3 regions of the Variovorax sp. V116 genome follow, and region 1 is predicted to be linked to each of the others. Evidence: riboswitches for the same ligand, from Rfam matches in the RefSeq annotation. Region 1 holds a riboswitch; each other region holds the start of a gene.
The links. A riboswitch is a leader RNA that binds a small molecule or an ion and turns the genes downstream of it on or off. The one in region 1 is predicted to bind glycine.

Region 1 (10,551 bases):
ACCGGATATCGCCAAGACCGCACCGCAAGCCGCCTGGGGCCCCATTGCGCTCGCGCGCTTTCTGCACGGCGTGGTGGCGCTGGCCGCGGCCGGGGGAATCGGCCTCGAGCTGAGCGCGGCGATCAGTGGCGGCCCCGGCATCGCGCCCACGCATCTGGAGCGCTTCGTTCGGCTGTTCAGCTACTTCACCATCGATTCGAACCTGCTCGTCGGCGGCGTCTGCGCGCTGCTCGCCTTTCGTCCCGCGCACGACGGGCGGCTGTTCCGGGTGCTGCGGCTCACGGCGGTGCTCTGCATCGCGGTCACGGGCATCGTGTTCCACACGGTGCTCACGGGGCTGCGCGAGCTCACGCCCTCGGGGCAGCTTGCCAACTTCCTGCTTCACACGGTGACGCCGGTGTTCACGGTGCTCGGCTGGGCCCTGGTCGGACCGCGGCCGCGCACCGACCGCGGCACCGTCGGGCGGGCCGTGCTGCTGCCGCTCGCATGGATCGTCTACACCTTCGTGCGCGGTGCGTTCGTGAGCTGGTACCCGTATCCGTTCATGGACGTGGGCCAACTCGGGTTTGCACGCGCAGCGCTCAATTCGGCGGCCGTCGCGGCTGTCTTCATCGCGATGGCCATCGGCCTGCGCCTGCTGGAGAAGCGGCTTCCCGCAGCGCCTGCCGGCTGAACGCAGGGCTTTGGGCTTCGCCGCAAAATAGGCGCTGGCGCGCACGGCGCATCCAGAAGGAACATCCGACATGACCACTCCCTTGCAGCAACTCCTCGGCACCGATCTGCCGCTGATCCAGGCACCCATGGCGGGCGTGCAGGGCAGCGCCATGGCCATTGCGGTCAGCAACGCCGGCGGCCTCGGCTCGCTGCCCTGCGCCATGCTGGGCCCCGACACCATGCGCAGCGAGCTCGCCGCAATCCGGGCCGGCACCGGCAAGCCCTTCAACGTCAACTTCTTCTGCCACACGCCGCCGGAGCCGAGCGCCGAGCGCGAGGCGGCATGGCGCAGCGCGCTGGCACCGTACTACACCGAGTTCGGCATCGATGCTGCGAGCATCCCCACCGGCCCCGGGCGCAACCCGTTCAGTGCCGACGTGGCCACTGTGCTGGCAGAGTTCCGCCCGGAGGTGGTGAGCTTTCATTTCGGGCTGCCTTCGGAGGCGCTGATGGCGCAGGTGCACGGCTGGGGTGCGAAGGTGCTGGCCTCGGCCACCACGGTCGAGGAGGCGCGGTGGCTCGAAGCGCGTGGCGTGGATGCGGTCATCGCGCAAGGGCTGGAGGCCGGCGGGCATCGCGGCCATTTCCTGTCGCACGACCTGACGAGGCAGCTCGGCACCTTTGCGCTGCTGCCGCAGCTGGTGCATGCCGTGAAGGTGCCGGTGATCGCGGCCGGCGGCATTGCCGATGCAGCAGGCGTGGCCGCGGCCATGGCGCTGGGCGCTGCGGGCGTGCAGGTCGGCACCGCCTATCTGCTGGCGCCGGAGGCGACCACCAGCGCCGCGCACCGCGCGGCGCTCAAGAGCCAGGCCGCGCGCCACACGGCGCTGACCAATCTCTTCACGGGCCGCCCCGCGCGCGGCATCGTGAACCGCGTGATGCGCGAGCTGGGGCCGATCGGTGCGGCGGCGCCCGAGTTTCCGCTGGCCACCTCGGGCATTGCGCCCTTGCGCGCCAAGGCCGAGGCGCAGGGCAGCGGCGATTTTTCTCCGCTGTGGTCGGGGCAGAATGCCACCGGCTGCCGCGAGCTGCCGGCCGCCGAGATCACGCGCGCCTTGGCGCAAGGTTTTCAATCTCTTACGGCCTGACTTCATGACGCAACTCCACCTGCCTTTCAAGTTTCTCGAGCAGGCCGCAGGGCCGAACGTGCGCGAGCCCTGGCTGCTGGTGCTGATGCACGGCGTCGGCAGCAACGAGCAGGACCTGTTCGGCCTTGCGCGGCTCATGCCGCCGCAGTTTCACGTGCTGAGCCTGCGCGCGCCGTATGTGCTGTCGCCCGATGCGTACGCGTGGTTCGAGTTCGAGGTGCTGCCTGATGGCGAGCGGCGCATCAACGAGGAGCAGGAGCGCGAAAGCCGCTTCCTGGTGGGCGAGATGGTGGCCTCGGCGTCGCAGCAGCTCGGCGTGCCGCCTGAGCGCGTGGTGGTCGGCGGCTTCAGCCAGGGCGGCATCATGGCGCTGTCGCTGCTGCTGACACAGCCCGCGAAAGTTCGCGCCGCAATGGTGTGGCACGGCCGGCTGCTGCAACAGGCGGCGGCGCACATCGCGGCGCCCGAGGCTTTCGAGGGCAAGGCACTGTGGGTGAGCCACGGCAGCGCCGACAACGTGATTCCGCCAAGCGCCGCAGAGGCGTCGCGCGAACTCGCGCGCGGCCTGCCGCTGGCCCTGTCGGGGGCCGATTTTCCGGGCGGCCACGAGATCCGCCCGGCCGAGCTGCAGGGCGCACTGGCGTGGCTGCAGTCGCTCGGCTCGGCGGCGGGCGCCTCCTAGCGGGCGAACTTTCGCGCCGGGAGCGCGTCACAGGGCGTTACGGGATGACGCCGCGGCGGGGTGCCGATCTGGTGCACCATAGCCGCTCGTCTCCCATTGCAATCCTCCAAAAAAGGAAACCGCAGACATGTCCGACCGAGACATCCCCGAAATTCCCGACGTGCGCGATCCGCACGATGCGCCCGCGTACAGGCCGCGGCGCGAGACCTCGACCGGAACCATCGTCGTCATCGTGCTGCTGGCGATCGCCGCCGGATTCCTGGGCTGGCGCTGGTACCAGCAGCAGCAGCAACCGCCGCTGCCGGTCGAACCGCCGGTGGCCGCCGCCCCCAACGACGGGCTTGCGCCCGCACCGCCGCCGCCCTCGCTGCCCGAATCCCCGGAGCCCCAGAACCCGATCGACGCGATCGCGCTGCCCGCTTCGGGGCTGCCCAAGCTCGCCGATTCCGATACGCGCGTGATGAAGGCGCTGGTCGACCTGATGGGCAGCAAGAACGTGGCGGACTTCCTGCAGTTCGAAGGCATCGTGCGCCGCTTCGTGGCCACGGTCGACAACCTCGCGCGCGAGCAGTCGCCCGCGAGCACCTGGCCGGTGCAGCCGACGAAGCAGCGCTTCACCACCCAGGGCAAGGGCGAGGCGCAGACCATCGCACCCGGCAATGCCGCTCGCTACACCCCCATCGTGCAGCTTGCCGAGTCGATCAATCCGGCCAAGGCGGCCAAGACCTACGCCCAGCTCTATCCGCTGTTTCAGAAAGCCTATGAGGACCTCGGCTATCCGGGGCGCTACTTCAATGACCGGCTCATCGCCGTGATCGACCATCTGCTGCAGGCGCCCGAGCCCGCCGGCCCAGTGCCGGTTCGCCTCGTCGAGGTGAAGGGCAACGTGTCTTCGCAGCGGCCATGGGTGCGCTACGAATACGCCGATCCGCAGCTCGAGTCGCTCTCGTCAGGCCAGAAGATCATGGTGCGCATGGGGCTGGAGAACGAGCGCAGGATGAAGGCCAGCCTGCGAGGCTTCCGCGAGCAGATCGCCACCGGCGAGATGCTGAAGAAGAAGCAGCAGCAGCGCTGACCCGGTGGCGCGCCGCCGTGTAGGCGCGGGCCGATTGCATGCGGCGCGGATGCCGGGGATGATTCGCGGGATCCCCAGATTTCGAGGACACCCGTATGAACCTGATGAGCGTCGACCTCTACCAGAGTGCCACCGATCCCGAGAAATTCCTGGCGCTTCCCGCGGGCACCGACCCCGCCGAACTCATGGGACCGATGACCTTCGACCGCGATTTCGCGCATGTCAGGTGCTACAAGGAAGGCTTCGAATTCGATCCGTCCCAAAGCTACGCGGGCGTCAACGCCGCGAAGATCGCGGCGGACATCCTCACCGTGAAATGGGCGATGTACCGCCGCGAAGCCTGAGCGGCCTTTTTCAGGCCTCCTCGGTTTCCTTGTAGTCGCCCACCGGCACGCAGCTGCAGAACAGGTTGCGGTCGCCATACACGTTGTCGACGCGGCCGATCGGCGGCCAGTACTTGGCCAGCTTGAGTTCCGCCAGCGGAAACGCCCCGAGTTCGCGCGAATAGGGGTGCGGCCATTCCGCCGCCATCAGGCTGGCCGCGGTGTGCGGCGCATGCTTGAGCGGGTTGTCGTCCTTCGGCCAGACGCCTTCCTCGACGCGGCGGATCTCGCCGCGGATCGCGATCATCGCGTCGATGAAGCGGTCGAGTTCGGCCAGCGGCTCGCTCTCGGTGGGTTCCACCATCAGCGTGCCGGGCACCGGGAAGCTCAGCGTGGGCGCATGGAAGCCGTAGTCGATCAGCCGCTTGGCCACGTCCTCGGCGGTGACGCCGCTGCTGTCCTTGAGCGGGCGCAGGTCGAGGATGCACTCGTGCGCGACGTGGCCGTTGGGGCTCGCGTACAGCGTGGGGTAATGATCCTTCAGGCGCGCGCTGATGTAGTTGGCGCTCAGGATCGCGATTTCGGTCGCTGCCTGCAGGCCCTTGGCGCCCATCATGCGGCAGTACATCCAGCTGATCGGCAGCACCGCCGCATTGCCCAGCGGCGCGGCCGAGACGGCGCCGACGCCGTTCGATGCCACGCCGGCCGTCGCATGCCCCGGCAGGTAGGGCACGAGGTCTTCGACCACGCACACCGGGCCCACGCCCGGGCCGCCGCCGCCGTGCGGAATGCAGAAAGTCTTGTGCAGGTTCAGGTGGCTGACGTCGCCGCCGAACTCGCCCGGCGCGGCCACGCCGACCAGCGCATTCATGTTGGCGCCGTCCACGTACACGCGGCCGCCGTGCTCATGCACCAGTTCGCAGAGCTCCTTCACGCGGGTTTCGAACACGCCGTGCGTGCTCGGGTAGGTGATCATCACGGCCGCGAGCTTGTCGCTGTGCTTCTCGCAGGCGCGCCTGAGGTCGTCCATGTCGACGTTGCCCTGCGCGTCGCAGGCCGTCACCACCACCTGCAGGCCCACCATCTGTGCGCTCGCGGGGTTGGTGCCGTGCGCCGACGAAGGAATGAGGCAGATGTTGCGGTGCCCCTGGCCGTTGGCCTCATGGAAGGAGCGGATGGCCAGCAGGCCGGCGTATTCGCCCTGCGAGCCCGCGTTGGGCTGCAGGCTGATGCCCGCGTAGCCGGTGGCTTCGCAGAGCCAGGCGCGCAGCTGCGCGTCGAGCTGGGCGTAGCCCACCAGCTGCTCGGCCGGCGCAAAGGGATGGATGTTCGCGAACTCGGGCCAGGTGATCGGGATCATCTCGCTGGTCGCGTTGAGCTTCATGGTGCAGCTGCCGAGCGGGATCATGCTGCGGTCGAGCGCCAGGTCCTTGTCCGACAGGCTGCGGATGTAGCGCAGCATCGCGGTTTCGCTCTTGTGGGTGTTGAACACCGGGTGCGTGAGAAAGGCGCTGGTGCGCCGCAGGTCCTCGGGCAGGCGCGGCACAGCGTTGGCCAGGTCGTCGAAGCGCGGCATCGGCGTGCCGGCGGGCACGAACAGCGCCCAGAGCGTTTCGATGTCGGCGCGCGTGGTGGTCTCGTCGAGCGAGATGCCCAGGTGCTGCTGCAGCCGCTGGCGCAGGTTGACGCCCGCGGCCTGGGCGCGTTCGATGATCTTGGGCGTGTCGTCGCCGGTGCGGATGGTCAGCGAATCGAAGGCGGTGCCGTTGACCGGCTCGCGGCCCATCTGCGCGAGGCCCTGCGCGAGGATGGCCGTGAGCGCAGCCACGCGCTGTGCAATGCGCGTGAGGCCGTCGGGGCCGTGGTACACGGCGTACATGCTGGCCACCACGGCCGGCAACACCTGCGCGGTGCAGATGTTGGAGGTGGCCTTCTCGCGGCGGATGTGCTGCTCGCGCGTCTGCAGCGCAAGGCGGTAGGCGGGCTGGCCGTGGGTGTCGACGCTCACGCCCACCAGGCGGCCCGGCAGCGAGCGCTTGAACTCGTCGCGGCAGGCCAGGTAGGCCGCGTGCGGGCCGCCGTTGCACATCGGCATGCCGAAGCGCTGCGTGGTGCCGCAGACGATGTCGGCGTCCCATTCGCCGGGCGGCGCGAGCAAGGTGAGCGCGAGCAGGTCGGCGGCCACGCAGAAGGCGGCGTCGCACTGGTGCGCATGGCCCGCGAGCGGACGCAGGTCGTGCACGTGGCCGGTGGTGGCGGGGTACTGCGCGAGCACGCCGAAGAATTCGCCGCTCACCATCAGGTGCGGCAGCGTCTCGGACACGGTGCTCACCTTCACCTCGATGCCCAGCGGCGCGGCGCGCGTCTTGATGACCTCGATGGTCTGCGGATGGCAGTCGCCCGACACCAGGAACACGTTGCTCTTGCTCTTGACGCTGCGCTTGGCGAGCGTCATCGCCTCGGCTGCCGCCGTGGCTTCGTCGAGCATCGAGGCATTGGCGATGGCCATGCCCGTGAGGTCGCACACCATGGTCTGGAAGTTGAGCAGCGCTTCCATGCGGCCCTGCGAAATCTCGGCCTGGTAGGGCGTGTAGGCCGTGTACCAGGCGGGGTTCTCGAGCACGTTGCGCAGGATGACGCCCGGCGTGTGCGTGCCGTAGTAGCCCTGGCCGATGAAGCTCCTGAAGACCTTGTTCTTTGCCGCGATCGCCTTGAGCTCGGCCAGTGCATCGGCCTCGGTGGCGGGCGCCGGCAGCCGCATCGGCTTGGCGCGGCGGATGGCTGCGGGCACGATGCCGTCGATGAGCTCGGCGCGCGTTTCCGAACCGATCACCGGCAGCATGCGCGCCTCGTCCGCCGCATCGATGCCGATGTGGCGGGCGAGAAACTCTTCGGCGTTCTCCAGTTGTTGCAAAGAGGGAAGGGCGGGAATCGGCATGGCGGTGAAGGCTCGGGATGAGGAAAAGGCGGCTTGCGAACTCGGCGGATCAGGACTCGGCAGCGAACTTGTCGTAGCTGGCCGCGTCGAGCAGCGCGTCGAGCTGCGCGGGCTCGCTGAGCTTGACCTTGAAGAACCAGCCGGCGGCCAGCGGGTCGGTGTTGGCGAGCGAGGGATCGGCGCGCAGGGCTTCGTTCACTTCGGTGATCTCGCCCGACACGGGCATGAACACATCGGCTGCGGCCTTGACCGATTCGACGACACCGGCCACCTCGCCCTGGGCAAAGGTCTTGCCGACTTCGGGCAGGTCGACAAAGACCACGTCGCCGAGCGCGTCCTGCGCATGCACGGTGATGCCGACGGTGGCTGCGCTGCCTTCGGCCGAGACCCATTCGTGGTCCTTGGTGTACTTGATGCTCATGGTGGAAAACTCCTCGTGGAAAAAAAGATGATCGGGGGCGCAGCGCCTAGCCGCGGTAGTAGCGCGTCGGCACGAAAGGCAGCGTCGAGACTTCCATCGGCACCGGCTTGCCGCGCACGATGGCCTGCACGCGCGTGCCGGGCTCGGAATACGCGGTGGCCACGTAGCCCATGGCGATCGGGCGGTCGGCCGTCGGGCCGAGCAGGCCGCTCGTGACAAAGCCGATGTCCTTGCCTTCGAAGGACTGCAGCACCGTGCCGTCGCGCACCGGAACGCGTTCCAGCGCCACGAGGCCGACGCGCTTGCGCTTCAGCGTGTCGTGGTCGGTGTGGCCCGCGGCGCCGGCCGTGGCGGCGGCGAGCTGGGCCAGCACCCGGGCCGCGCCCGGAAAGCCGCCTTCGCGCGCGCCGCCGGTGCGGCGCACCTTCTGGATCGCCCAGTTGAGCGAGGCCTCGACCGGCGTGGTGGTGGTGTCGATGTCGTTGCCGTAGAGGCACAGCCCCGCTTCCAGCCGCAGCGAATTGCGCGCGCCCAGGCCAATGGGCTCGACCTCGGGCTGGGCCAGCAGCAGGCGGGCCAGCGCCTCGGCATTCTGGCCGGCCACCGAGATCTCGAAGCCGTCTTCGCCGGTGTAGCCGCTGCGCGTGGCAAAGGCCGGAATGCCGCCGATCTGCACCGCGCCGCCGGTCATGAACACGAAGCGCTCGATGCCCGGCGACAGCCGCGCCAGCACCGCGGCCGCCTGCGGGCCCTGCAGCGCGAGCAGCGCGTGGTCGGGCATGGGCTGCACATCGCAGCGTGCGCCGATCTTCTGCTGGATGTGGGCGATGTCCGCCACCTTGCAGGCGCCGTTGACGATCACGAAGATCGAGCCGTGGCCTTCGTTGAAGAACATCAGGTCGTCGAGGATGCCGCCCTCGTCGTTCAGCAGCAGCCCGTAGCGCTGCTTGCCGGGCGCAAGGTCGATCACGTCGACCGGCATCAGGGTTTCAAAGGCGGCCGCGGCGTCCGGTCCGACCAGGCGCAGCTGGCCCATGTGCGAGATGTCGAACAGGCCGGCGGCGTTGCGCGTGTGCCTGTGCTCGGCCATGAGGCCGGCGGGGTATTGCACCGGCATCGAATAGCCTGCAAAGGGCACCATGCGGGCACCGAGCTCCACGTGCAGGCCGTACAGCGGGGTCTTCAGGAGTTGTTCGGCGGAAGAGGAATCGGAGGAAGCGGCCACGGGGCACTCCAAAGGGGCAGACGAATTCCATGGCGCGAGCCATGGGCCACCCCTGCTGTCCGCTTTACCTGAGAGATTCGCCCCACGATCGGGGTTTGCTCCTTCGGTGGGCCGGCGCATCGCGTCGATGCAAGCAACAGCCTCTCTCCAGCAAGGAAGCGCCGGCATGCGCCAACGCTGTGTCAGTCCTTTTGCCTGAGCGTTCGGGAAACCCCTGCGCCTTCGGCGGCCCCGGCTGGCGGGGCTCTCTCCTGACCATGGGAGTGTAGTGGATCGCGGGCGGCCGGTCTGCGGCTCAGTGCACGGTCTCGGCCGGCGGCAGCAGCCGGTCGATGCGCTCGCGCAGCGATTCGGCCCGCTCGGCGCCGGCGGTTTTCTCGACCTCGGTGAGCATCAGCGCGGCGATGGTCAGCATCGCGCCGCGGTCGCGCGCCTCGCGCAGGGCATCGCGCATCTGCAGCGCGAACTTGGGGTCGCGCCGCACGAACATGCGCTCGCAGATGTCGAACAGGAACATGCGCGTGGTGGCCAGGGAGCGCTTGCCGTCGAAGTTGTCGGCGGCGGTGGCGAGTTGGATCGGGTCGGCCGCGGGTACCGGGGCGGGCGGCTGGGCCGCGGCCTGCGCCGCCGCGGCAGCCACCGGCTGCGCGTCCTGCAGATAGCCCTGGCGCATCAGCGCCTGGATCGCCTGCTCGGCTTCGGTGCGGCTGGCGAACAGCGGGCTGAAATCGGTCAGCGAACGCCGGCCGTCTGCCATCAGCAGCAAGGCGCGCTCGCGCTGGCTCAGCGTGCGCTGGCGGCCCTGGAGTTCGTCGCGTGCCTTGTCGGTCTTGGTGGGAAACATGGCGCCACAGCTTTTGGGGATCGAGGGCTGAAGCATCGTTGCAAGCGGTGACATCTTCATGAAACGTTTGCCTTACAGCGCCCCGGCAGCGCAAAAAAAAAGCAGCCTGCGAACAGGCTGCCGTTTCTTCCTTGTTTTTCGCGCCGTCTCAGCTACTTGGCATACACCAGGTCGCGCAGCGCCAGCGATATCCACGGCACGTAGGTGATCACCAGCAGGCAGGCCAGGATCACGAGCACGAAGGGCACCAGGTACTTCACGATCCGGTCCAGCGAGATGCGCGCCACCGTGCAGGCCGCGAACAGGTTCACGCCGAAGGGCGGGGTGATCATGCCCAGGGCGAGGTTCACCACCATGATGAGCCCGAAGTGCACCGGGTCGATGCCGAAGTGCACCGCCACCGGCGCAAGGATGGGCGCGAGCACGATGATGGCCGCGCTGGTCTCGATGAACATGCCGATGATGAACAGCGCCGCGTTCACGCCCAGAAGGAACATCGCGGGCGACTTCAGCACTTCCTGCAGCCAGTGGCCGATGGCGTCGGGCACCCCCGCGCGCGTGATCAGGAACGCGAACAGGCCCGCGTTGGCGATGATGAACATGATCACCGCCGACGACAGCACCGACTTGCGCAGGATCACGTACAGGTCCTTGGGCTTGATCTCGCGGTAGATCACCACGCCCACCACCAGCGCATAGAACACCGCCACGGCCGAGGCTTCGGTCGGCGTGAAGATGCCGCCGTAGATGCCGCCCAGGATGATGACGGGCATCAGCAGCGCCCAGCCGGCCTGCCACAGCGCCTTGCCAAACGGCATGCGGCCGTCGCCGTCGTTTTTGCCCCAGCCCTTCCACTTGCAGAAGGCCCAGACGAACAGCATGAGCGCCAGGCTGATGAGAATGCCGGGGCCGAAGCCCGCGATGAACAGCTCGCCGATCGACACCTCGGCGCTCACGCCGTACAGGATCATCGGGATCGAGGGCGGGATGATCACGCCGAGCTCGGCGCTGGTGGCCTGCAGCGCGGCCGCGTAGGCGGTGGGGTAGCCGTGCTTGATGAGCGCCGGAATCAGGATCGCGCCAATGGCGAAGGTGGTGGCCACCGACGAGCCCGACACCGCCGCAAAGATCATGCAGGTGAGCACGCAGGTCATCGGCAGGCCGCCCTGCACGCCGCCCACGATGCTCTTGGCAAACTCGACCAGCCGCCGCGAGATGCCGCCCGTTTCCATCAGGTTGCC
Region 2 (10,551 bases), 2.5 Mb from region 1:
GCTCGCGCCGGGCTCGCTGTTCCATGCGCGGCGGCCGCCGAGCACGATGATGCGGATCAATTTCGCGACCTCGCAGGACGCGGCGTTCTGGAAGGTGTTCAGCAAGGTGCGCGCGGAACTCTGAGGGGACAAAGGGGACGGCGCCGGGGCCCAAAACGGCGGTGCCTTGGAGTAAGCTGGCATCACAAGAAAACCCAACCGGAGACCTCTGCATGAGCAACGCCAGCCAACCCTTCGACTTCAGTCAATTCGTCCCCGGATTCGATTTTCTGAAGAACCTTGCCGGCGGTGGCGCCGGCGGCGCGGCGGGCAGTGCGGTGCCCGGGTTGCCGAGCCTCGCGAGCTGGGTGGCCCCCACGCTGAGCGTGGAAGAGGTCGACAAGCGCATCCAGGAACTCAAGACGGTGCAGTATTGGCTCGAGCAGAACGGCCACGCGCTCAAGGCCACCATCCAGGCGCTCGAAGTGCAAAAGATGACACTTTCGACCTTGCGCGGCATGAACGTGCGGATGGAAGATATCGCCAGCGCGTTCACCAAGCAGGCGGCCGCCGTGGCGCCTGCCGCTGCTCCGGCACCTGCAGCAGCCGCTGCGCCGGCCGAACCGGAAGCCGAGCCCGAGGAAGAAGAAGCCCCGGCACCGGCGAAGAAGGCGCGCAGCAAGCCGGCTTCGGCCGCTGCCGCTTCGGGCGGCAATGGCGCCGCCGGCGTGATCGATCCGATGCAATGGTGGGGCTCGCTGACCGAGCAGTTCCAGCAGATCGCGAGTTCGGCGCTGCAGGATGCGGCCCAGCTCAAGGTGCCGGCGATGGCCCAGCCGGCGGCTAATGCTCCCGCGGCTTCGAAACCCGCGGCCAGGAAGGCGGCAGCGCCCGCCGCCGCCAAGAAGGCATCGGCCGCCGCGCGCAAGCGAACGACCGGCCGCCGCTGACGTCATACACACACATTTTGAAGAGAACGGGTTGGCACGCATCATGAAGCTGTTTCCTTCCGGCCATGCCACCCACCCGCAATGGCGCATGGCAGCCGGCCTCGTGCTGGCCCAGTTGCGCGCGCAGATGGCGCTGCCCGACTACGCGGCGTCGCCCACGCTCGGGCTGCTCTACATCACCGACCACTATGCGGCGGACGCGCAGGACATCCTCGACCACCTGAGTGCCGAACTGCCCGAGGTCACCGACTGGTCGGGCACGGTCGGCATCGGCGTCTCGGCCAACAACGCCGAATATTTCGACGAGCCCGGCCTCAGCCTGATGCTCTGCGCGCTGCCGAGCGACCAGTACCGCGTGTTCTCCGGCGTGGCGCCGCTGGGCAATTCGGAAATGAGCGGCTTCGAGGCCCACACGGCGCTGGTGCACGCGGACCCCGCCACGCCCGACCTGACCGAACTCATCGGCGAGATGGCGGGCCGCACCGACACCGGCTACCTGTTCGGCGGGCTCTCGTCGGGCCGCGGCGGCGCGCTGCAGTTCGCGGTGGGCGGCAACGGCAACATCCGCGGGCACGGCGCCGCGGGCGGCGTGTTCTCGGGTGGCCTGTCGGGCGTGGTGTTCGGCGAGGGCGTGCGGCTGGTGTCGCGAGTCACCCAGGGCTGCCAGCCGCTGCGCTCGGGCGCGGGGCGCGAGCGCGAGATCACCGAAGCCGACGGCAACCTGCTGCTCAAGCTCGATGGCGAACCCGCGCTCGACGTGCTGCTGGCCGACCTGCAGGTGACGCTCGAGCGGCCGCAGGAAGCCATCGACGCCGTGCGCGCCACCCTGGTGGGCCTTGCCGATGCGGGCAGCGACGGCATCCGCCGCACCGGCGACCTGGGCGCCGACGTGCTGGTGCGCCACATCATCGGCCTGGACCCCACGCGCCGCGGCATCGCGATTGCCGACGTGGCGGAGGCCGGCATGCGCCTGACCTTCTGCCGCCGCAATGCGCAGGCCGCGCGCGCCGACCTGATGCGCATCTGCGCGGAAATCCGGGAGGAACTCGAGCCCGAGGAGCAGACGCTGGCCACCGCACGCGCCGTCGCGGCCGGGGAGGCCGAAGCCGCGCCGCATCCGGCGCGCCGCATCGCGGGCGCGGTGTACGTGAGCTGCTCGGGACGCGGCGGGCCGCATTTCGGCGCGCCGGGCGCCGAGCTGCAGATCGTGCGGCATGCGCTGGGCGACGTGCCGCTGGTCGGCTTCTTCGCCGCAGGCGAGATCGCGCGCCACCACCTGTACGGCTACACCGGCGTGCTGACGGTGTTCACCAGCAAGGACTGAGTCTCGCCCTCTAGCATTCAGGCCGGCTGCAGTACGCGCGCTGCCGGCGCAGGCATGCCGGTGAACGCAAAGTCGACCTCGGGCGCGAGTCCGCTCACGATGTGCGCAATCGACTTGCCCGAGCCGCAGGCATGCGTCCAGCCGAGCGTGCCGTGGCCGGTGTTGAGGAACAGGTTCGGCAGTTTCGTCTTGCCGATCAGCGGCACGTTGCTTGGCGTCGCGGGGCGCAGGCCGGTCCAGAACTGGGCCTGCGTGGTGTCGCCGGCACCCGGAAAGAGCTCCTCGACGCGCCGCACGATCGCCTCGCAGCGCACGCGGTTCAGGTCGCGGTCGTAGCCGTTGAGCTCGGCCGTGCCGGCAATGCGCAGGCGGTCGCCGGAAGCCGAGGTGTAGCGCGAGAACACGAGCTTGAACTCGTCGTCGGTCAGCGAGACCTGGTGCGCCCTGGAGGCGTCCTTCACCGGCAGCGTCACCGAGTAGCCCTTGGCCGGATAGATCGGCAGCCGAATGCCCAGCGGCGCGGCAACGATCGGGCTCAGCGAACCCATCGCGAGCACGAAGGCGTCGCCGCGGATGCGCTGGAAGCGGCCTTCGCTGTCGGTGGCTTCGACATGGTCGATGCGGCCGCCGGTCTCGCGCAGCGCGGTCACCGTGTGGCTCATGAGGAACTTCACGCCCGCTGCGGCCGCGCGCTTTGCCAGCTCGCGTGCAAAAAGGTTCGCGTCGCCGGACTCGTCCTCCGCCGTGTAGGTGGCACCCGCCAGCTTCGGGCGGATGTGGGCGAGGGCGGGCTCGATCTTCACGGCTTCGTCGGCTGAGATCACCTGGCGTTCGCAACCCAATGCGCGCATCTGCTCGGCGGGCTGGAGGGCGCCGTCGAACTCCTTCTGCGTCGTGTAGAAGTGCAGGATGCCCTGCGTGCGCTGGTCGTATTGGAGGCCGGCGTCGGCGCGCAGCTGCTGCAGCACCTCGCGGCTGTAGGTGCCCAGGCGCACGATCTGCTCGATGTTGTGCCGGGTGCGCGCCGGCGTGCATTCGCGCAGGAACTGCAGGCCCCAGAGCCACTGGCGCATGTCGGCGCGGATGCGAAAGAGCAGCGGGGCGTCTTCCTTGCCGAGCCATTGCAGCACCTTGAGCGGCGCGCTCGGGTTGGCCCAGGGTTCGGCATGGCTGACGGAGATCTGCCCGCCGTTGGCAAAGCTGGTTTCGGCGGCCGGCGTGGCCTGCCGGTCGATCACGGTCACCTCGTGGCCGAGTTGCTGGAGGTAGTAAGCAGAAGTCACGCCGAGCAGGCCGGCGCCAAGAACGATCACACGCATTTCAAGTACCTTTGAAGATTGGCACTTGAACGGCGAACTTGGTGTGCTACTGATTCAATAGCAAGCAACCGGACGAACGCCGTCCAAGTTGCCGCTCCCCCTGTCCTTGGTACCTGAGAGATTCACCTGTTGCACCCTGCAACGGGTTTGCTCCTTCGGTGCATCACGCGAGGTGATGGCTCTCCAGACGGCTTGTCAGTTGATGCAGTACCTGCCACGCAACTCTTTGAAAGAACTTCAAGGAATCTGTGGGCCGACCTGAGCGTTTATGGGAGTTTGCGCCTTCGGTGGAGTAGTAATAAGTACTACCCTCTCTCCTGCAGTGAAACGATTGTAGGCGGGGACCGCAAAGCCGCCAACCATGAATTTTGACAATTCGGACCAATGGGATAATTGTCATTGATTCGAAACTTCGGGGAGACTCATGATCCTGGTAACCGGCGGCGCGGGCTTCATCGGCGCCAACTTCGTACTCGACTGGCTGGCGCAGAGCGACGAGCCTGTCGTGAACCTCGACAAGCTGACCTATGCCGGCAACCTCGAGACGCTCGCGTCTCTCAAGGGCGACCCGCGGCACATTTTCGTGCAGGGCGATATCGGCGACAGCGCACTGGTCGACCGCCTGCTGGCCGAGCACAAACCGCGCGCCATCGTGAACTTTGCCGCGGAATCGCACGTCGATCGCTCCATTCACGGCCCCGAAGACTTCGTGCAGACCAACGTGCTGGGCACCTTCCGCCTGCTCGAGTCCGTGCGCGGCCACTGGAGCGCGCTGCCGGCCGAGCAGAAAGCCGCCTTCCGCTTCCTGCACGTGTCGACCGACGAGGTCTACGGCTCGCTCTCCAAGACCGACCCCGCCTTCACCGAAGAAAACAAGTACGAGCCCAACAGTCCCTACTCGGCCAGCAAGGCCGCGAGCGACCACCTCGTGCGCGCCTGGCACCACACCTACGGCCTGCCGGTCGTCACCACCAACTGCTCCAACAACTACGGGCCGTTCCACTTCCCCGAGAAGCTCATCCCGCTGATGATCGTCAACGCCCTGGCCGGCAAGCCGCTGCCCGTGTATGGCGACGGCATGCAGGTGCGCGACTGGCTCTACGTGAAGGATCACTGCAGCGCCATCCGCCGCGTGCTCGAAGCCGGCCGGCTCGGCGAGACCTACAACGTCGGCGGCTGGAACGAGAAGCCCAACATCGAGATCGTCAACACCGTCTGCGCGCTGCTCGACGAACTGCGCCCGCGCGCCGACGGCAAGCCTTACAAAGAGCAGATCAGCTACGTCACCGACCGCCCCGGCCACGACCGCCGCTACGCCATCGATGCGCGCAAGCTCGAGCGCGAACTCGGCTGGAAGCCCGCCGAAACCTTCGACAGCGGCATCCGCAAGACCGTCGAGTGGTACCTGGCCCATGGCGAATGGGTGCGCAACGTGCAAAGCGGCGCTTACCGCGAATGGGTCGAGAAGCAATACGACGCCGCCCCCGCGGCCAAGGCTGCGGCATGAAGCTGCTGCTGCTGGGCAAGGGCGGCCAGGTCGGCTGGGAGCTGCAACGCAGCCTCGCGCCGCTGGGCGAGCTGGTTGCGCTCGACTTCGACAGCACAGACTTCAACGCCGACTTCAGCCGCCCCGAGCAACTGGCCGAAACGGTGCTGAAAGTGCGCCCCGACGTCATCGTCAATGCCGCGGCCCACACCGCCGTCGACAAGGCCGAGAGCGAGCCCGAGTTCGCGCGCAAGCTCAACGCCACCTCGCCCGGCGTGGTGGCCGAGGCCGCGCAGCAGATCGGCGCGCTCATGGTGCACTACTCCACCGACTACGTCTTCGACGGCAGCGGCAGCACGCCCTGGAAAGAAGACGACGCCACCGGCCCCCTCAGCGTGTACGGCCGCACCAAGCTCGAAGGCGAGCAACTGGTGGCCAGGCACTGCTCGAAGCACCTGATCTTCCGCACCAGCTGGGTCTATGCCGCGCGCGGCGGCAACTTTGCCAAGACCATGCTGCGCATCGCCAAGGAGCGCGATCGCCTGACCGTCATCAACGACCAGTTCGGCGCGCCCACCGGCGCCGAGCTGCTGGCCGACGTCACGGCGCATGCCATCCGCGCCACGCTGCAGGACCCGGCCAAGGCCGGCCTGTATCACGCGGTGGCCGGCGGCGAGACTACCTGGCACGGTTATGCGCGCTTCGTGATCGAGCAGGCCAAGGCGGCCGGCGTCGAACTCAAGGCCGGACCCGAAGCCGTCGACCCCGTGCCCACCAGCGCCTTCCCCACGCCCGCGACGCGCCCCGCCAACTCGCGCCTGGACACGCGCAAGCTGCAGACCACCTTCGGCCTGGTGCTGCCGCACTGGCAGCAGGGCGTGGCCCGCATGCTGCGCGAGACCCTTTGACAAGCGAAGCAAGCAAGCAAGAAGCGGAGAACACAACACAATGACCACGAAGACCACGCAACGCAAAGGCATCATCCTGGCCGGCGGCTCCGGCACCCGGCTGCACCCCGCCACGCTCGCGCTCAGCAAGCAGCTGCTGCCGGTGTACGACAAGCCGATGATCTACTACCCGCTCAGCACGTTGATGCTCGGCGGCATGCGCGACATCCTGATCATCAGCACGCCGCAGGACACGCCGCGCTTCCAGCAGCTGCTGGGCGATGGCAGCCAGTGGGGCATCAACCTGCAGTACGCGGTGCAGCCCAGCCCCGATGGCCTCGCGCAGGCCTTCATCATCGGCGACAAATTCGTAGGCAATTCGCCGAGCGCGCTGGTGCTGGGTGACAACATCTTCTACGGCCATGACTTCGCGCACCTCTTGGCCGATGCCGATTCGAAGCCCTCCGGCGCCACCGTCTTCGCCTACCACGTGCATGACCCCGAGCGCTACGGCGTGGTGGCCTTCGATGCCAAGGGCAAGGCCAGCAGCATCGAGGAGAAGCCGGTCAAGCCCAAGAGCAGCTATGCCGTGACGGGCCTGTACTTCTACGACAACCAGGTGGTCGAGATCGCCAAGGCCGTGAAGCCCAGCGCGCGCGGCGAACTGGAGATCACGGCGGTCAACCAGGCCTACCTCGACCTGGACCAGCTCAACGTGCAGATCATGCAGCGCGGCTATGCCTGGCTGGATACCGGCACGCACGAGAGCCTGCTGGAGGCCGCGCAGTTCATCCAGACCCTGGAGCATCGGCAAGGGCTCAAGATTGCGTGTCCTGAAGAGATTGCGTGGCGCAATGGATTCATCGATCGCGAGCAATTGGCAAAGCTTGCCGTGCCGCTGCAAAAGAACGGCTACGGCAAATATCTGAACCATTTGCTGGCGGAGGAGGTGCGCTCGTGAAGGCAACACCTACCGCGATTCCTGAAGTGCTGGTCATCGAGCCGAAGGTCTTCGGCGATGCGCGCGGCTTTTTCTATGAGAGCTTCAACGGCAAGGCGTTCGATGAGGCGGTCGGCCGGCACGTCGAGTTCGTGCAGGACAACCATTCGCGCTCGGCCAAGGGCGTGCTGCGCGGCCTGCACTATCAGATCCAGCAGCCCCAGGGCAAGCTGGTGCGCGTGGTGCGCGGCGCGGTGTTCGATGTGGCGGTAGACATCCGCAAGTCGTCGCCGACCTTTGGCAAATGGGTGGGGGTGGAGCTCAGCGAGGACAACCACAGGCAGTTGTGGGTGCCTGAGGGGTTTGCGCATGGGTTTCTGGTGCTGAGCGACAGCGCCGATTTCCTCTACAAGACGACGGACTACTATGCGCCGGCGCATGAGCGGTGTATAGCTTGGAATGACAAGGACCTTGCAATTGGTTGGCCCGATATCGCAATGGAGCCGATGCTCTCATTGAAGGATGCCGCGGGAGCGGCTCTGCATCAAGCTGAGATATTCGCTGCGTAGTGCAGCACCTACGGCGTTAATAAGTGGCCGTTGCAAGGCCGCAAGTCGGATGCGACCGAAAGTGCGATATGCACGAAGTGAACTGAGAGATTTATGTCTGAGCTTGATTTCAGCGCTGCGCTGGAAAATATTGATGTTGTTCCCCATCCGAGCGCCTGGCTAGGTCACATTCCGTTTGGGGCATGGATCGTTGAGTCGACCAAGCCACGCATGCTAGTGGAACTTGGTACGCACTACGGGCATTCCTATTTCTCGTTTTGCCAAGCGGTCGAGCGTGGACGGTTGGATACCAAATGCTATGCGGTGGACCTCTGGCATGGTGATGAACACGCAGGCCTCTACGGCGAAGAGGTTTTTGCGGCCGTTCAGTCGAGGAACGTTCCGTTTGAAAGCTTTTCGCGCTTGTTGCGCATGACGTTCGACGATGCTATCAACTATTTTTCGGACGGAAGTATCGATCTATTACATATAGACGGACTTCACACATATGACGCGGTAAAGCACGACTTCGAATCGTGGAAGCCCAAGCTTTCGCAGCGATCGATCGTGCTCTTTCATGACATCAACGTTCGCGAGCGAGGTTTTGGTGTATGGCGGCTGTGGGAGGAATTGTCGAGTGCTTATCCGACGATCGAATTCATGCACTCGCACGGGTTGGGCGTTCTGTTTTATGGAGACGACCAAAGTCCAGCAGCAGTGTCTCTGCTGCGGTCTTTTGGCACGGAAGCGGGTCGCTCGCACATAACACGATTGTTCAGCGAATTGGGCCGGACGATCGAGGTTGGCCGAAAGGTTGTTGATGTTTCCGAGGCACTGGGTAGACAGGCTGAAGCTGCCGCCAATACGGAGAAGGAGTTGAGAAGCCAAGTGGCTGCTCAAGATGAGCGTATTGGCGAACTACTGGCGCAGCAAGCTGAGGTTGTGGCCCTGCTTAAAGCGGAGGAAGCGCGGTTAAATGTCTATGAGGAACGCATTTCAGATATGTATCGGCGCCTCAACCATTTTGAGAGCCAAGATGAGCTGCGACGAGCAGAGCGGACCAGATGGGAAGGGGAACGAGCGAGCACGCAGTCACAACTTGCTCAAGCGCGAGAGCGAGAGGCTGCCTTGGACGCGGCATTGCGAGAGGTTTGGGCATCGACCAGTTGGAAGGCCTCCCGTCCAATCCGGTGGGCAGGGGCACGGCTCGCAAACTTGCGTGCAGCGAAGAGACTTTTGTTGCCCGCGAGCGAGGCAGCGGGAGGTCGATTGCGTTTGATGCGGACTGTGGGCAAGGTGGTCGCGCAGGAAGGCATTTCGGGGTTAAAGCGGCGGATCGTTGCTTTTGATCAATCCGGCTGCGCTGCTCATCGGCATACGGAGCCGGATTTAGAGCAACGTCAGACGCGCTACACCTTAAATCGCCATCGTGCCACGGTGGACGTGATTGTCTGCGTGCACAACGCGTTATCGGATGTCAAAAATTGCCTTAGTTCGGTAGTCGCTCATACGCTGCCACCATATCGAATTATTGTGGTTGATGATGGCAGCGGCGAAGACACCAAAAATTACCTCGCCGAGTTCATCCAAGACCAAGGCGGCATTTTGGTGCGTCACGAGGTTGCTCAGGGGTACACATTTGCAGCCAACGCGGGTATGCGTGCGTCCAATGGGGAGTTCGTCGTTCTTTTGAACAGCGATACGATCGTGTCCGCCCAATGGCTCGATAGGATGGTCGAGTGCGCAAATTCTGATCCGCGAATTGGTATGGTGGGACCACTAAGTAATACGGCGTCCTGGCAATCCGTCCCTCGAATCTTTGATGAAGACGGCGATTGGTCGTCTAACCCCTTGCCGCCTGAGATGACGATCTCGACGATGGCGCAACGAGTGGCCATGGCGTCGCGCCGGTCTTATCCGCGGGTGGGGTTCCTTAACGGGTTCTGTCTTTTGATCCGCCGCGAGCAGTTGTCGGACGTGGGACTTTTTGATGAGGAGAACTTCGGAAAAGGTTACGGCGAAGAGAATGATCTGTGCGTCAGAGCATTCTTGAAAGGTTGGCAACTGGCTGTCGCTGACGATGTGTACGTGTTTCATGCGCAATCGAAGAGCTATTCGACCGAGCGCAGGATGAAACTTGTAAAGGTGGCCGATGAGAACTTGCATCGTAAGCACACCAGTGCTCCGATCATGAGTCAACTCGAGATCACGCGCTATAACCTTGGACTGATAGTCACACGCAGTCGCATGCAAGTGATGGATGAGCGGCTGCGTATCCGCGAGGAGATTCGCCAGCGATTTGAGGGCAAACGGATTCTGATTATCTTGCCCATCTTCCACGCCGGTGGCGGTGCAAACGTGATCTTGAGCGAAGCTTCGGTTTTGCAGGAATGTGGAGTCGACGTCGTTATCGCCAATATTGAAGCCGCCCGCACATCCTTTGAAGATTCATATCCGGCTTGTCGTTTAGTCAAGCTATGGCTTTCAGATTGGGAGCAATTGTCGGAGCACGTGCATTTTTATGATGCAGTAGTTGCAACGCTCTATCTTTCTGTTTTTTGGATTAAGGCTGCGCTTGAGAGGAAGAGTCTGCGCAGACCCGTGGTGGGTTACTACATTCAGGATTTCGAGCCGGATTTTTTCGAGCAGGGAAGTGAGGCTTACCTGCACGCGCTCGCAAGCTATTCGGAAGTTCCGATGAAGCTGATGACAAAAACCGACTGGAATCGGAGGATGGTCATAGAGAAAACTGGCAAAACACCTGCGCTGGTCGGTCCAAGCTTCGACTGGTCGAGGTTTGCTCCACCTTCAACTCAACGAGGCTCCAAACAAGTCGTCGTGTGCGCGATGGTCCGGCCATCGACCCCGCGCCGTGCGCCTCAAATGACAGTCAACATCCTTCGGCGCCTCCTAACGGAACGCGCGGATGCGGTTCAGGTGCGCACCTTTGGATGCGCATCCATCGACCCCATTCTGGACCCTCTGAGATCGCACCCGAGCTATCGGAACTACGGCGAACTGAGTTCAGCAGAAGTAGAAGCGTTGATGAAGCGAGTGGATATTTTTGTTGATCTGTCGGTATATCAGGCGATGGGGTTAAGTTGCCTAGAGGCGATGG
Region 3 (10,551 bases), on a different replicon from region 1:
TTTGGGCACCTACCAACTGCGTTGCCGCGCGTTCGACAGCACCGGCCTCGGTCAGCCCGAACATGGTGTGCGCAATGCGGTTTTCTCCATCTCCGTCACCGTCGAGTAGTCGACATTCACCACGTTCCATCTCCTAGGATTTCAGAATGAAGAAGCAACTATTGGCCGTCGCATTCACTGCGATGACAGCGGCAGGCGTGTTTGCCCAGACAGTCGATACGGTCGCCAAAGTCAAGGCTTCGGGCACCATCACCCTGGGTGTGCGCGAGTCTTCGGGCGCCCTTTCGTACATGATTGGCGACGGCAAGTACGCAGGCTTTCAAGTGGACGTTTGCCACCGCATCGTCTCTAACCTGGAACGCACGCTTGGCACGAAGCTCGACGTTCGTTACCAGCCAGTGACCTCGCAAAATCGCATTCCACTCGTGCTGAACGGCACAGTAGACCTTGAGTGCGGCTCGACCACCAACAATCTCACCCGTCAAAAGGAAGTTGCCTTTGCGGTCACTACCTACGTCGAAGAGGTGCGCGTTGCGGTCAAGGCCAACTCCGGCATTGAATCGCTTTCGCAACTGGGGGGCAAGGTGATCGTCACCACGACAGGCACGACGTCCGTTCAACTGTTGCGCAAGCACAACCGCACTGCAGAACTCAAGTTCAAGGACGTGTTGTCCGGCAAAGATATGGCAGACAGCTTCCTGCTTCTGGAGTCAGGCCGCGCGGACGCCTTCGTGATGGACAGCCAGGTGCTGGCCGGCAATATTGCCACCTCGAGAAGCCCGGCCGACTACCGCATCGTCGGCGAGCCAATCAGCATCGAGCCGATCGCGATCATGCTGCGCAGGGACGATCCGGCATTCAAGAAGGTGGTCGACAACACCATTCGCGAACTGATCAAGACAGGAGAGCTGGCCAAGATGTATGACCGCTGGTTCATGCAGCCCATTCCACCGAAGAACGTCAAGCTGAACGTCCCTGCCAGTGCCGCGACACGGGCCGCATGGGCCGATCCCAACGACAAGCCGCTTGAATCGTATGTGTGCAGCCCGCCTTCATGCGTGCCCCCAGCGCCGGGCCAGTGACTCCGGAGTCTGCGCTCATGCAGTGAAGCGCTAAGATCGAGAAGTCATTTTTTTCCGGCGAGCGCTGCGTGGGCCTGCCCACCGAAATGCCTCGTTCGCCGATGAATGGGCGCCCATGCTCCCCCACGTCGACGAAGAGATCACCTTCCGCAAGCTCGAGATCCTGCTGGCCTTCATGGAGACCGGCAATCTGGCTCGCGCGGCGGAAAAGCTCGAGATCAGCGCCGTGAGCGTGCACCGCGCTTTGCATTCGCTGGAAACCGGCCTGCGCTGCGCGCTGTTTCGGCACGAGGGCCGCAACCTGCACCCGACCGAAGCCGCGCATGCGCTGGCAGAGGTGGCACGCGAGGTGCTTCGCACCATGGCCCAGGGCATACGCGCCACGCGGGAAGTCGCGGGCTACTCGGCGGACCGGATTCGCATCGGCTCTCTCTTTTCGCTGACGAGCCGCACGGTGCCGCAGCTGATCATGGGCATGAAGCTGCGCAAACCCGATCTGCACACCGAACTCATGCTCGGGTCCAACGCCCACCTGCTGCAGAAGCTGCGGGACGGCGCGATCGACGCCGCACTGATGGCGATCCCGGATGACGTGTCGGACGTCGAATCGGAGCCGCTGTTCGAAGACGACATCCAGTTTGCCGCTCCGGTGGGCTCCCCCTACTCCGGGCAAAAGGAAATCGACCTGAGCAGCTGCGCGGGCGAGCGCTTCGTGAGCCTGAGCGAAGGCTTCGTTACCTACCGCGGGTTTGTCGAGACCTTCCGCATCGCCGGCTTCACGCCCAACGTGGTGATGAAGACCGACGACATCTTCTCGCTGATGAACCTGGTGAGCGGTGGCGTGGGCTACACGCTGCTGCCGGGGCGGGTGCGCGGCGTCATGCCGCAGAAGGTGCAGTTGATCCCGCTGCAGCCCAGGTATTTGATGCGCCAGACCATCGCGCTCAATTTCCTGCGCACGCGCGAGCGCGATCCCAACCTGCTCGCGCTGCTGTCGGTTTGCCGCGTGGCCAAAGCCGACCTCGGCTGAGTCCGGGGCAGCTGATCGATCGGTGCGCGCTGTCCGGTCCGCGGCGGGCGAAGTAGTGCTGGCCGCGGCTCACCATGTATTGCGCAGCTCGCGAAGCTTGACGAACACGGTCTTCGGATCCGGCTTCTCGGGCAGATCGGGAAAGGCCTCGCGAAGCGCCGCAATGACACTCGGGCTCGACAGGCGCAGGAAGGTGTTGATCTCTTTCTCTTCGCGGAGCGTCGTGACGCGGGCCTTGGCCGGGTCATGCCCTGCCACGCCGGGCAGCAGCGCCTTGGCGGCAGCGTTGTCGGGCTCGCGCGCGAGCGTGAAACGCAGATTGTTTTCGATGTAGTCGTGGCCCGGGTAGACGCGGGTGTCGTCGGGCAGCTTGGCGAGTTGCTCCACGAAGGTGGTGTACATGGATTCCACATTGCCGCCGTTGTGGCAGTTGCCCGCGCCGGCGTTGAACAGCGTGTCGCCGGAGAACAGTGCCGGCCTCTCGGTGTGAGAGCGCAGGCAGATGTGGCACATCGTGTGGCCGGGCGTGTCCATGCATTCGAGCTCGACGGTCTTGCCGACCTTGATCACGTCGCCGGCCTTCACGCCGCGATCCATGCCAGCAATGCGAGAGCCCGAGCGGTGGTGCGCAATCACCTTGGCGCCCGTCGCCGCGACGACGGCCTCATTGCCGCCAGTGTGGTCGTGATGCTCGTGAGTATTGAGGATTTGCGTGATCTGCCAGCCCTTGTCCTTTGCGGCCGCCAGGCATTTCTGGTGGTCCAGGGGATCGATGGCGAGAGCCTCGCCGGTCTCAGGGCAAACAATCAGGTAGTTGTAGTTGCGATAGGCGTTGCCGGTCCAGATGCGTTCGACGATCATGCGTTGCTCCAGTGGTCAGATACGAGTGGCACTAACTTAACTCCGACGGCGTTGATGTGCTTCGTTCGGCGGCTCGGCACGCCCTGAGTACACATCGGGTGGCTGCATCCAGGCTGCTTCTTCCATTGTTCCCGAGCGAACGATCAACTGGTGAATAAAGGATGCGGCGCGTTGAAGAAATCGACACAGCCGATCCTTCATACCACCGCCGACCAGGGCGCTCTGCGCCCTCGTTTGAATTTCCCTTCGGTGCCAGGCCATGGCAACTCGCTAAGCAGATGGCCCACCAACTACTGGCGACACCAATGCTTTGCCTCGTGTCCCATGCTTCAACCCGGTGAACGCGAAATCCACCTCAGGCGCAAGCCCGCTCACGATGCGCGCGATCGACTTGCCCGAGCCGCAGGCGTGCGTCCAGCCCAGTGTGCCGTGGCCGGTGTTCAGATACAGGTTCGGCAGCTTCGTCTTGCCGATCAGCGGCACATTGCTCGGCGTCGCCGGACGCAGGCCGGTCCAGAACTGCGCCTGCGCGGTGTCGCCGGCACCCGGGAAGAGCTCTTCGACCCGCCGCACGATGGCCTCGCAGCGCAGCCGGTTCAGGTCGCGGTCGTAGCCGTTGAACTCGGCCGTGCCGGCGATGCGCAGGCGGTCGCTCCCTTCGCCCCCCGGCGAGGTGTAGCGCGAGAACACGAGCTTGTATTCGTCGTCGGTCAGCGAGACCTGGTGCGCCTTCGAGGCGTCTTTTACCGGCAAGGTCACCGAATAGCCCTTGGCCGGATAGATCGGCAGCCGGATGCCCAGCGGCGCGGCAACGATCGGGCTCAGCGAGCCCATCGCCAGCACGAAGGCATCGCCGCGGATGCGCTGGAAGCGACCTTCGTCGTCAGTGGCTTCGACATGGTCGATGCAGCCGCCCGCTTCACGCAGCGCAGTGATGGTGTGGCTCATGAGGAACTTCACACCCGCCGCCCTCGCCAGTGCGACCAGCTCGCGCGCGAAGCGGTTGGCGTCGCCCGATTCGTCCTCGGCCGTGTAGGTGGCGCCGGCCAGCTTGGGGCGGATGTGGGCCAGCGCGGGCTCGATCCTCACCGCCTCGTCGGCCGAGATCACTTGGCGCTCGCAACCCAGGGCGCGCATCTGCTCGGCCGGCGCGAGGGCCCCGTCGAACTCTTTCTGCGTCGTGTAGAAGTGCAGGATGCCTTGAGTGCGCTGGTCGTATTGGAGGCCGGTGTCGGCGCGCAGCTGCTGCAGCGTGTCGCGGCTGTAGGTGCCCAGGCGCACGATCTGCTCGATGTTGTGGCGCGTGCGCGCCGGGGTGCATTCACGCAGGAATTGAAGGCCCCAGAGCCACTGGCGCATGTCCGCGCGGATGCGAAAGAGCAGCGGCGCATCTTCCTTGCCCAGCCATTGGAGCACCTTGAGCGGTGCGCTGGGGTTGGCCCAGGGTTCGGCATGGCTCACCGAGATCTGCCCGCCGTTGGCAAAGCTGGTTTCGGCCGCCGGCGTGGCCTGCCGGTCGATCACGGTCACTTCGTGGCCGAGTTGCTGGAGGTAGTAAGCCGAGGTCACGCCGAGCAAGCCGGCGCCAAGAACGATCACACGCATTTCGAGAACCCTTGAGGTTGCAGCGCTCGAACGCAAATGGAAACGGAAGCTCGAAAAGAAAGCAACCGGACCATGCGTCCAAGTTGCCGCTCCCCCTGTCCTCGGTACCTGAGAGATTCACCCGCTACGCCCGCAGCGGGTTTGCTCCTTCGGTGCATCACGCTCACATTCCAATGGCGTGATGGCTCTCCAGACGGCTTTGACAATTGATGCAGTACAGGCCCATCGCGTGAGCCGACCTGAGCGTTTATGGGAGTTTGCGCCTTCGGTGGAGCCGCTTCCGCGGCCCGCTCTCCTGCTAAATCGAAGCTTATTAGGATCATCGCTGCCAGTCAACGATTAATTAGGCTTCAGGCCTCAAAATTGCGCTCATAGCGGTGGATCAAATTGGATGGCATTTTTCCCGGATGTGTTGGAATTAATAGAATTTCGAAGCCGTGAGAAGATGAAAACTCCGCCGTCGCATCCGACGACGTCGCAATCATCCAAATTCGAGCGCGCATTTGTCCTATTGCACGGGTTGGGGGCGCGATATCGTTCTGAGCAGTCCGTACACGAAAGTATCTTCATGCGTTTCCTAGCAAAGTGCGTCAACTCCACTGCGATGCGGGAGGCCACATGACACGCAACGCCGCACTGGGCCGCGCTGCCGATCACTTCGACAGTGGCGACTTCGTGCGCGACCTGTCGCGACGAGTCGCCTTCCGCACCGCCAGCCAGGAGGCTGATTCCGGACCGGCGCTGGCCGCCTACCTGCAGGACGAGATCGGCCCTTCATTGGCCAGGCTGGGCTTCAGCTTCAGCATCCACCCCAACCCCGAGCCCGCTTACGGCCCGTTCCTGGTGGCCAGCCGCCATGAAGGCGATGACCTGCCCACGGTGCTGATGTATGGCCACGGCGACGTCATCCGCGGTCAGGACAAGAGTTGGACCTGCGGCCAGGGACCGTGGACGCTGGCGGTGGACGGTGAACGCCTTTATGGACGGGGCACGGCGGACAACAAGGGCCAGCACAGCATCAACATCGCCGCGCTAGCCACCGTTCTGGGGCTGCGCGGGCAGCTGGGCTTCAACATCAAGTGGCTGCTGGAAACCGGCGAAGAGACCGGCTCGCCGGGCTTGGCCGCGTTCTGCTCTGCGCACCAGGAACTGCTGGCCGCCGATGTGCTGATCGCCAGCGACGGCCCGCGCGTAGGCCGAGACCAGCCTACCGTCTTCCTGGGGTCGCGCGGCGTGGCGAACTTCAGCCTGACGCTGAACCTGCGCGGCGGCGGCGGCCACCACAGCGGCAACTGGGGCGGCCTGCTGCGCAACCCCGGCACGGTGCTTGCCAACGCCATTGCCAGCATGGTGGACGCCCATGGCGTGATCCGCGTCGAGGGCCTGCGCCCGCCGCCCATTCCGGCCAACGTACGCGCCGCATTGCAAGGCCTGCGCTTTGGTGGCGACGCCGGCGACCCGGAAGTCGACCCCGGCTGGGGTGAGCCCGGCCTGACTCCGGCCGAACGGGTGATTGCCTGGAACACACTGGAAGTGCTGGCCTACAAGACCGGCAACCCGGACTTCCCGGTCAACGCCATCCCGCCCACAGCACAGGCCTTCATGCACATGCGCTTTGTCGTCGGCACCGACGTGAGCCAGCTGCGCGACGTCGTGCAGCAGCACCTGTCGACGCATGGCTTCGAAGGCATCGAAGTCAGCGAACCCGAAGTCATGCACGCCACCCGGCTGGACCCGGACAACGCCTGGGTGCGCTTCACGCTGGCCAGCATCGAGCAGAGCACCGGCAAGAAGCCCGTGCTGCTGCCCAACCTGGGCGGCAGCCTGCCCAACGATGTGTTTGCCGACATCCTGGGCCTGCCCACCGTGTGGGTGCCGCACAGCTACGCGGCCTGCCAGCAGCACGCACCCGACGAGCACCTGCTGGCACCGGTGGCACGCGAGGCGCTGCAGCTGATGACGGGCCTGTTCTGGGACCTCCCGGCGGCAGCGCCGGCGCTGCCGCGACGCTGAGCGCGCCGAAATCCGCGACTCGCCCAGCATGCGGCGGAATGCTGCCGGATGAAGGCGCAGGAGAGAACTCTGGACCCCGGCAAGACCGGTGAGCGGCCACCGATCGCAAGCCGCTGGCGCAGCCGTGAAGTACGACTATCCGCTTACCTTCTATGGGACAAGTGCCATGAGCATCCGATTGCGCGCGAACATACTGTGACTGCTACGATGCGCGATCTTGTGGCAGGAGATTCCATGATGATGCCGGTTCCAGGTGCGAAGGCCGACACTGCCAAGCCGGCACGGCGACGAGTGAAGGTCGGCTTCATCCTCCTTCCGGGCTTCACGATGTTTTCGTACTCTGCCCTGGTTTATATCTTGAAGCATTGCACCGACCCGGCAGCTGCGGTCGGCGTGGACTTTGAATATGTAGTTCTGGGACAAAAGCCGGCCCAGACAACCTGCGGTGTTCAAGTACCCCCGACAGCGCCCCTGCACGCGGCTCGCGATTGCAACTACGTCTTCGTCATAGGTGGCAAGACTGCAGCTCCGATCGAGGACCGCAGATCGATTCTGGAAGCACTAACGAACGCCGATCGGTATGGCGCGACTCTTGTCGGAACTGGTTCGGGGCTGTTTGTACTGATCGAGGCCGGATTTTTCGATAAATTGCCCTGCGCGACCGATTGGTATCGCGGCGCCGACCGTGATACCCGCTTTGCCGAAGTGCAGCAGATCCCAGGCGTTAACTTGATGGTGAGCGGCAGGCGAGTTAGCTGTGCCGGAGGGCTGGCGGCTCTGGAACTCGGATCATGGCTGCTGGAACGTCATTATTCCGCTATCGGCGCCGAGATTCCGGCGCCGCAGGAGCTTTCGGCCTCCTCTACCGACGCGGAGCAGAATCTTGAAGCAAGAGAAGATCCACGCGATCCGAGAGTACTTCGGGCGCTCAAGATCATCGAGAGAAATCTTGGACAGGAGCCAATGAAGATCGAGTCTCTCGCATCATCCTTGGGGATTTCCAAGCGGCAGATAGAACGGCTTTTCCAGCAGGAAATGAAGCAGCCGGTCCAGCAATATTGCCGACAACTCAGACTCGCTTACGGATATTGGCTTCTTTTGAACAGCCCCAAGTCAATAACCGAGATCGCGACAATCACCGGCTTCTCCGATAGCTCTCACTTCAATCGGTGTTTTCGCACTCAATTTGACATGACTCCCTCACAGGCGCGCCAATCAAAGGTGAGCGTGGATGATGTCATGTCGCCGCAATGGGCTTCACTCTACGAAAGAATTGTCAAGAGCGATCAAGATCTAGACTTATCGAAATCGAGGAAGTCTGTTTACACAAATCTGGCGCACTCGGTGGGTGGTTCTCCAAGCAGGACCCGTCCCGATGCCGCCTTGACAGAGACAGAAATCCATTTGGCAACGGCCCGTCTCTAACAGCTGCCCGGTAAGCAGCTTCTTGCTTTTGCGTTCTCGCCCACCTAAACGACACCGCATCGGTTCCGATTGCCGGCCCATCAGAGCGATAGGCCGGCTTTTTTTCCGCTCGATATCGAAGCGATCAGATCGCCGCCGTGACGATGAACTCGACCTTGTATTTCGGCGTGGTGAGCTTGGCTTCGCTGGTGGCACGGGCCGGGGGGTTGGCCGGATCGATCCAGGCTTCCCAGACGGCGTTCATTTCGCCGAAGTTCGCCATATCCGAAAGATAGATGATCGTCTGCAGGATCTTCGACTTGTGGCTGCCGGTGGCAGCGAGCAATTGGTCGACTTGGGCAAGTGCGCTCTTGCACTGGTCGGTGACACTCTCGCCTTCGCCGACCCGGCCGGCGAGGTAGACGGTGTTACCGTGGACGACGGCGTTGCTCATGCGGGCGCCCGGTTCGATGCGTTGAATGCTCATGGAATTCTCCTGGAAAAAATTGAGCGGCGGGAAAGGGCCCCGCGTGAAAAGCGAGGCCCGTAAAATTCTTCAGCCGCGAAAATGCTGGCTCTTTGAAATGCAGCTGTGAAGCTTAGGCAGATTTGGCTGTACCGCCTTCGCCGCGCATGATCGACTGCGCGAATGAGACAAGTACAGCCGCAGCTTCAGAAACCTTCTCAGGAAGAAGAGCGTGGCCGGAACCATGAATGATTTCCATGGTCGTCAGGTGGCCTACGCGATCTCGCAAGAAGTCTTCGTCGGGTACGGGTGCGATCTTGTCAAATTCGGGTGCAACATAAAGCACCGGCAAATTCTTGCCTACTTCAGTCCAGCTGCTGTCGGCCGTTGCATTCGTCGCCGCAAGCTGGAATTTAGAGACTTCTGTATGCCATCCGCTCAACCAAACAGAGGCATCATGCCCTGGAGCGAAGAAGTCGCGCTCCAGATAAAACAGGCGATCTGCATCTGACTTGGAATTGTCGGAGACGACATTAACAGAAATCAAGAGCTCGGGCGATATGGTGCTGCCAATAATAGCCGCGAGCAGTGCGACTGATTTTGTCATCGACGGCCAATGATGGGCGAGAACCCGTGCGACCCAATTGCCGAATGCGTGGCCTACCACACACAATACTTCAGGCTTGCCTGGTGCGCAGTCAGCCTCGATCGCAGCAACAACATCAGCGGCAAGATCGATCAACGTGATGCCTTCGGTCGGCCCCGTACTTTCGCCTATGCCGCGAGGCTGAGGTCGCAATACGCGAAATCCAGCCGCTGCAATGATGGGTGCAATTTCGTCGAAGTCAGTCGCACCTCTGGCCAGCGAGGGCAGCAAGACAATACGCGGGCCCGTACCTTCGACCAGAAGTTCGACCTGTCCTTCATGTGTCGGGATCAGTTTGCGCTCGAATTTTGACATTTTGTATCCTAATTTGATGGTGGTAGTCGTCGAAACCGCAAGCCGCAGCTTGCAAGACTACTTCTTACTGAGGCTTGGAGCTATCGAAAAATTTGCTGGCGGCCAGAGAGGGCCGTGACTGTATCGATTGATGCCAGCTGGAGAGCACCGGATATTTTTCTCGCCAGCCGAGCCTCGGAAACCGAAAATCGGCGTATTCGGCAACGATAGCAAGCGTAATTGACGACAATCCAAAAGGCCGTTGCCCAATTCGCTCGGCTGTCGCTTCCAATCTCGCCCAGATCATGCTCGACTTCAAGTTGAATGCATTGATAAGCGCAATCTGCTTGGTATCTTTCATGGATTCGATGCGCCATTGCACCAGCAGGTCGAGGAATCCATTGCACAACGCATGCAGCCGAAGCTCTTCAATTCGCGCTTCGGGCGATGACGGAATAAGCTTGGCGCCCCCTGCGATGTGTTCGAGGTGCTCGATGATTACGAGGCTATCGTAAAGCGCGGTCCCGTCATCCAGAACGAGCGTTGGAAGTTGCCCAAGCGGGTTGTATGGCAACAAAGCCAAGTCGGGCTTATTTGGTGCGACGCGAGTCGGGATCGTTTCCAACTTGTCCTTCAGCCCCAGTTCGTGGGCACTTACGATGACTTTTCTGACGAATGGAGACGTCGATGACCAATACAGTTTCATGAAGAGAATCCTCGGCTATTAATCTGGAATATTGATCGATACTCGCCTCTACGCAGCTAGAACTCACCGCTAACTCTCCAAAACCGCAGGTTATCGGTTCGACCAATAGCGTGATTTTCGGCCGATTGCCATGGAGCCGATAGGATTGCAGGGCCGTGAGGATATAAAGGCTCGGCCGCCGTAGCCGATGATGTCGCAATCATCCAATTTCATGAGCGCATTTGTCCTATCGCCTCGGATTGGAAGCGCATATCGTTCTACGCAGTCCGTTAATAGGGGAGTATCTTCATGCGCTTCCTAAGAAAGTGCATCGTGCCAGTCGCCACATTCGAGCGACCACAAATTGGCCCATCGTCTTGCTTCTGTATCTGGTCTCGTTTTTGCACAATTGCCATGAAAAATCTCGTACAACTTGCACTTTCCCTTGTCGTCGTTGCCGCTTCG

Region 2: another riboswitch for glycine. It lies ahead of ACAM58_RS03985 (D-amino acid dehydrogenase); the one in region 1 lies ahead of gcvT (glycine cleavage system aminomethyltransferase GcvT).
Region 3: another riboswitch for glycine. It lies ahead of ACAM58_RS29080 (D-amino acid dehydrogenase); the one in region 1 lies ahead of gcvT (glycine cleavage system aminomethyltransferase GcvT).

Annotation. Positions count from the first base shown of each region.
Region 1 covers NZ_AP028661.1:3,346,825-3,357,375, reverse strand. Annotated here, with positions in the region: gene ACAM58_RS15990 (Pr6Pr family membrane protein) at 1-673, shown strand, start outside; gene ACAM58_RS15985 (NAD(P)H-dependent flavin oxidoreductase) at 744-1,802, shown strand; gene ACAM58_RS15980 (alpha/beta hydrolase) at 1,807-2,484, shown strand; gene ACAM58_RS15975 (DUF3014 domain-containing protein) at 2,612-3,559, shown strand; gene ACAM58_RS15970 (hypothetical protein) at 3,655-3,903, shown strand; gene gcvP (aminomethyl-transferring glycine dehydrogenase) at 3,914-6,820, opposite strand; gene gcvH (glycine cleavage system protein GcvH) at 6,870-7,241, opposite strand; gene gcvT (glycine cleavage system aminomethyltransferase GcvT) at 7,288-8,466, opposite strand; glycine riboswitch at 8,512-8,627, opposite strand; glycine riboswitch at 8,640-8,730, opposite strand; gene ACAM58_RS15950 (hypothetical protein) at 8,762-9,310, opposite strand; gene ACAM58_RS15945 (TRAP transporter large permease) at 9,463-10,551, opposite strand, start outside.
Region 2 covers NZ_AP028661.1:861,257-871,807, forward strand. Annotated here, with positions in the region: gene ACAM58_RS03970 (PLP-dependent aminotransferase family protein) at 1-124, shown strand, start outside; gene ACAM58_RS03975 (PhaM family polyhydroxyalkanoate granule multifunctional regulatory protein) at 213-929, shown strand; gene ACAM58_RS03980 (FIST N-terminal domain-containing protein) at 973-2,253, shown strand; gene ACAM58_RS03985 (D-amino acid dehydrogenase) at 2,271-3,572, opposite strand; glycine riboswitch at 3,663-3,769, opposite strand; glycine riboswitch at 3,809-3,898, opposite strand; gene rfbB (dTDP-glucose 4,6-dehydratase) at 3,997-5,079, shown strand; gene rfbD (dTDP-4-dehydrorhamnose reductase) at 5,076-5,966, shown strand; gene rfbA (glucose-1-phosphate thymidylyltransferase RfbA) at 6,007-6,906, shown strand; gene rfbC (dTDP-4-dehydrorhamnose 3,5-epimerase) at 6,903-7,454, shown strand; gene ACAM58_RS04010 (class I SAM-dependent methyltransferase) at 7,548-10,551, shown strand, end outside.
Region 3 covers NZ_AP028662.1:652,691-663,241, reverse strand. Annotated here, with positions in the region: gene ACAM58_RS29100 (molybdopterin-dependent oxidoreductase) at 1-109, shown strand, start outside; gene ACAM58_RS29095 (transporter substrate-binding domain-containing protein) at 147-1,082, shown strand; gene ACAM58_RS29090 (LysR family transcriptional regulator) at 1,198-2,112, shown strand; gene ACAM58_RS29085 (hydroxyacylglutathione hydrolase) at 2,182-2,973, opposite strand; gene ACAM58_RS29080 (D-amino acid dehydrogenase) at 3,244-4,578, opposite strand; glycine riboswitch at 4,664-4,781, opposite strand; glycine riboswitch at 4,797-4,886, opposite strand; gene ACAM58_RS29075 (M20 family metallopeptidase) at 5,197-6,591, shown strand; gene ACAM58_RS29070 (GlxA family transcriptional regulator) at 6,826-8,016, shown strand; gene ACAM58_RS29065 (RidA family protein) at 8,141-8,482, opposite strand; gene ACAM58_RS29060 (alpha/beta fold hydrolase) at 8,595-9,422, opposite strand; gene ACAM58_RS29055 (glutathione S-transferase family protein) at 9,487-10,107, opposite strand; gene ACAM58_RS29050 (Bug family tripartite tricarboxylate transporter substrate binding protein) at 10,501-10,551, shown strand, end outside.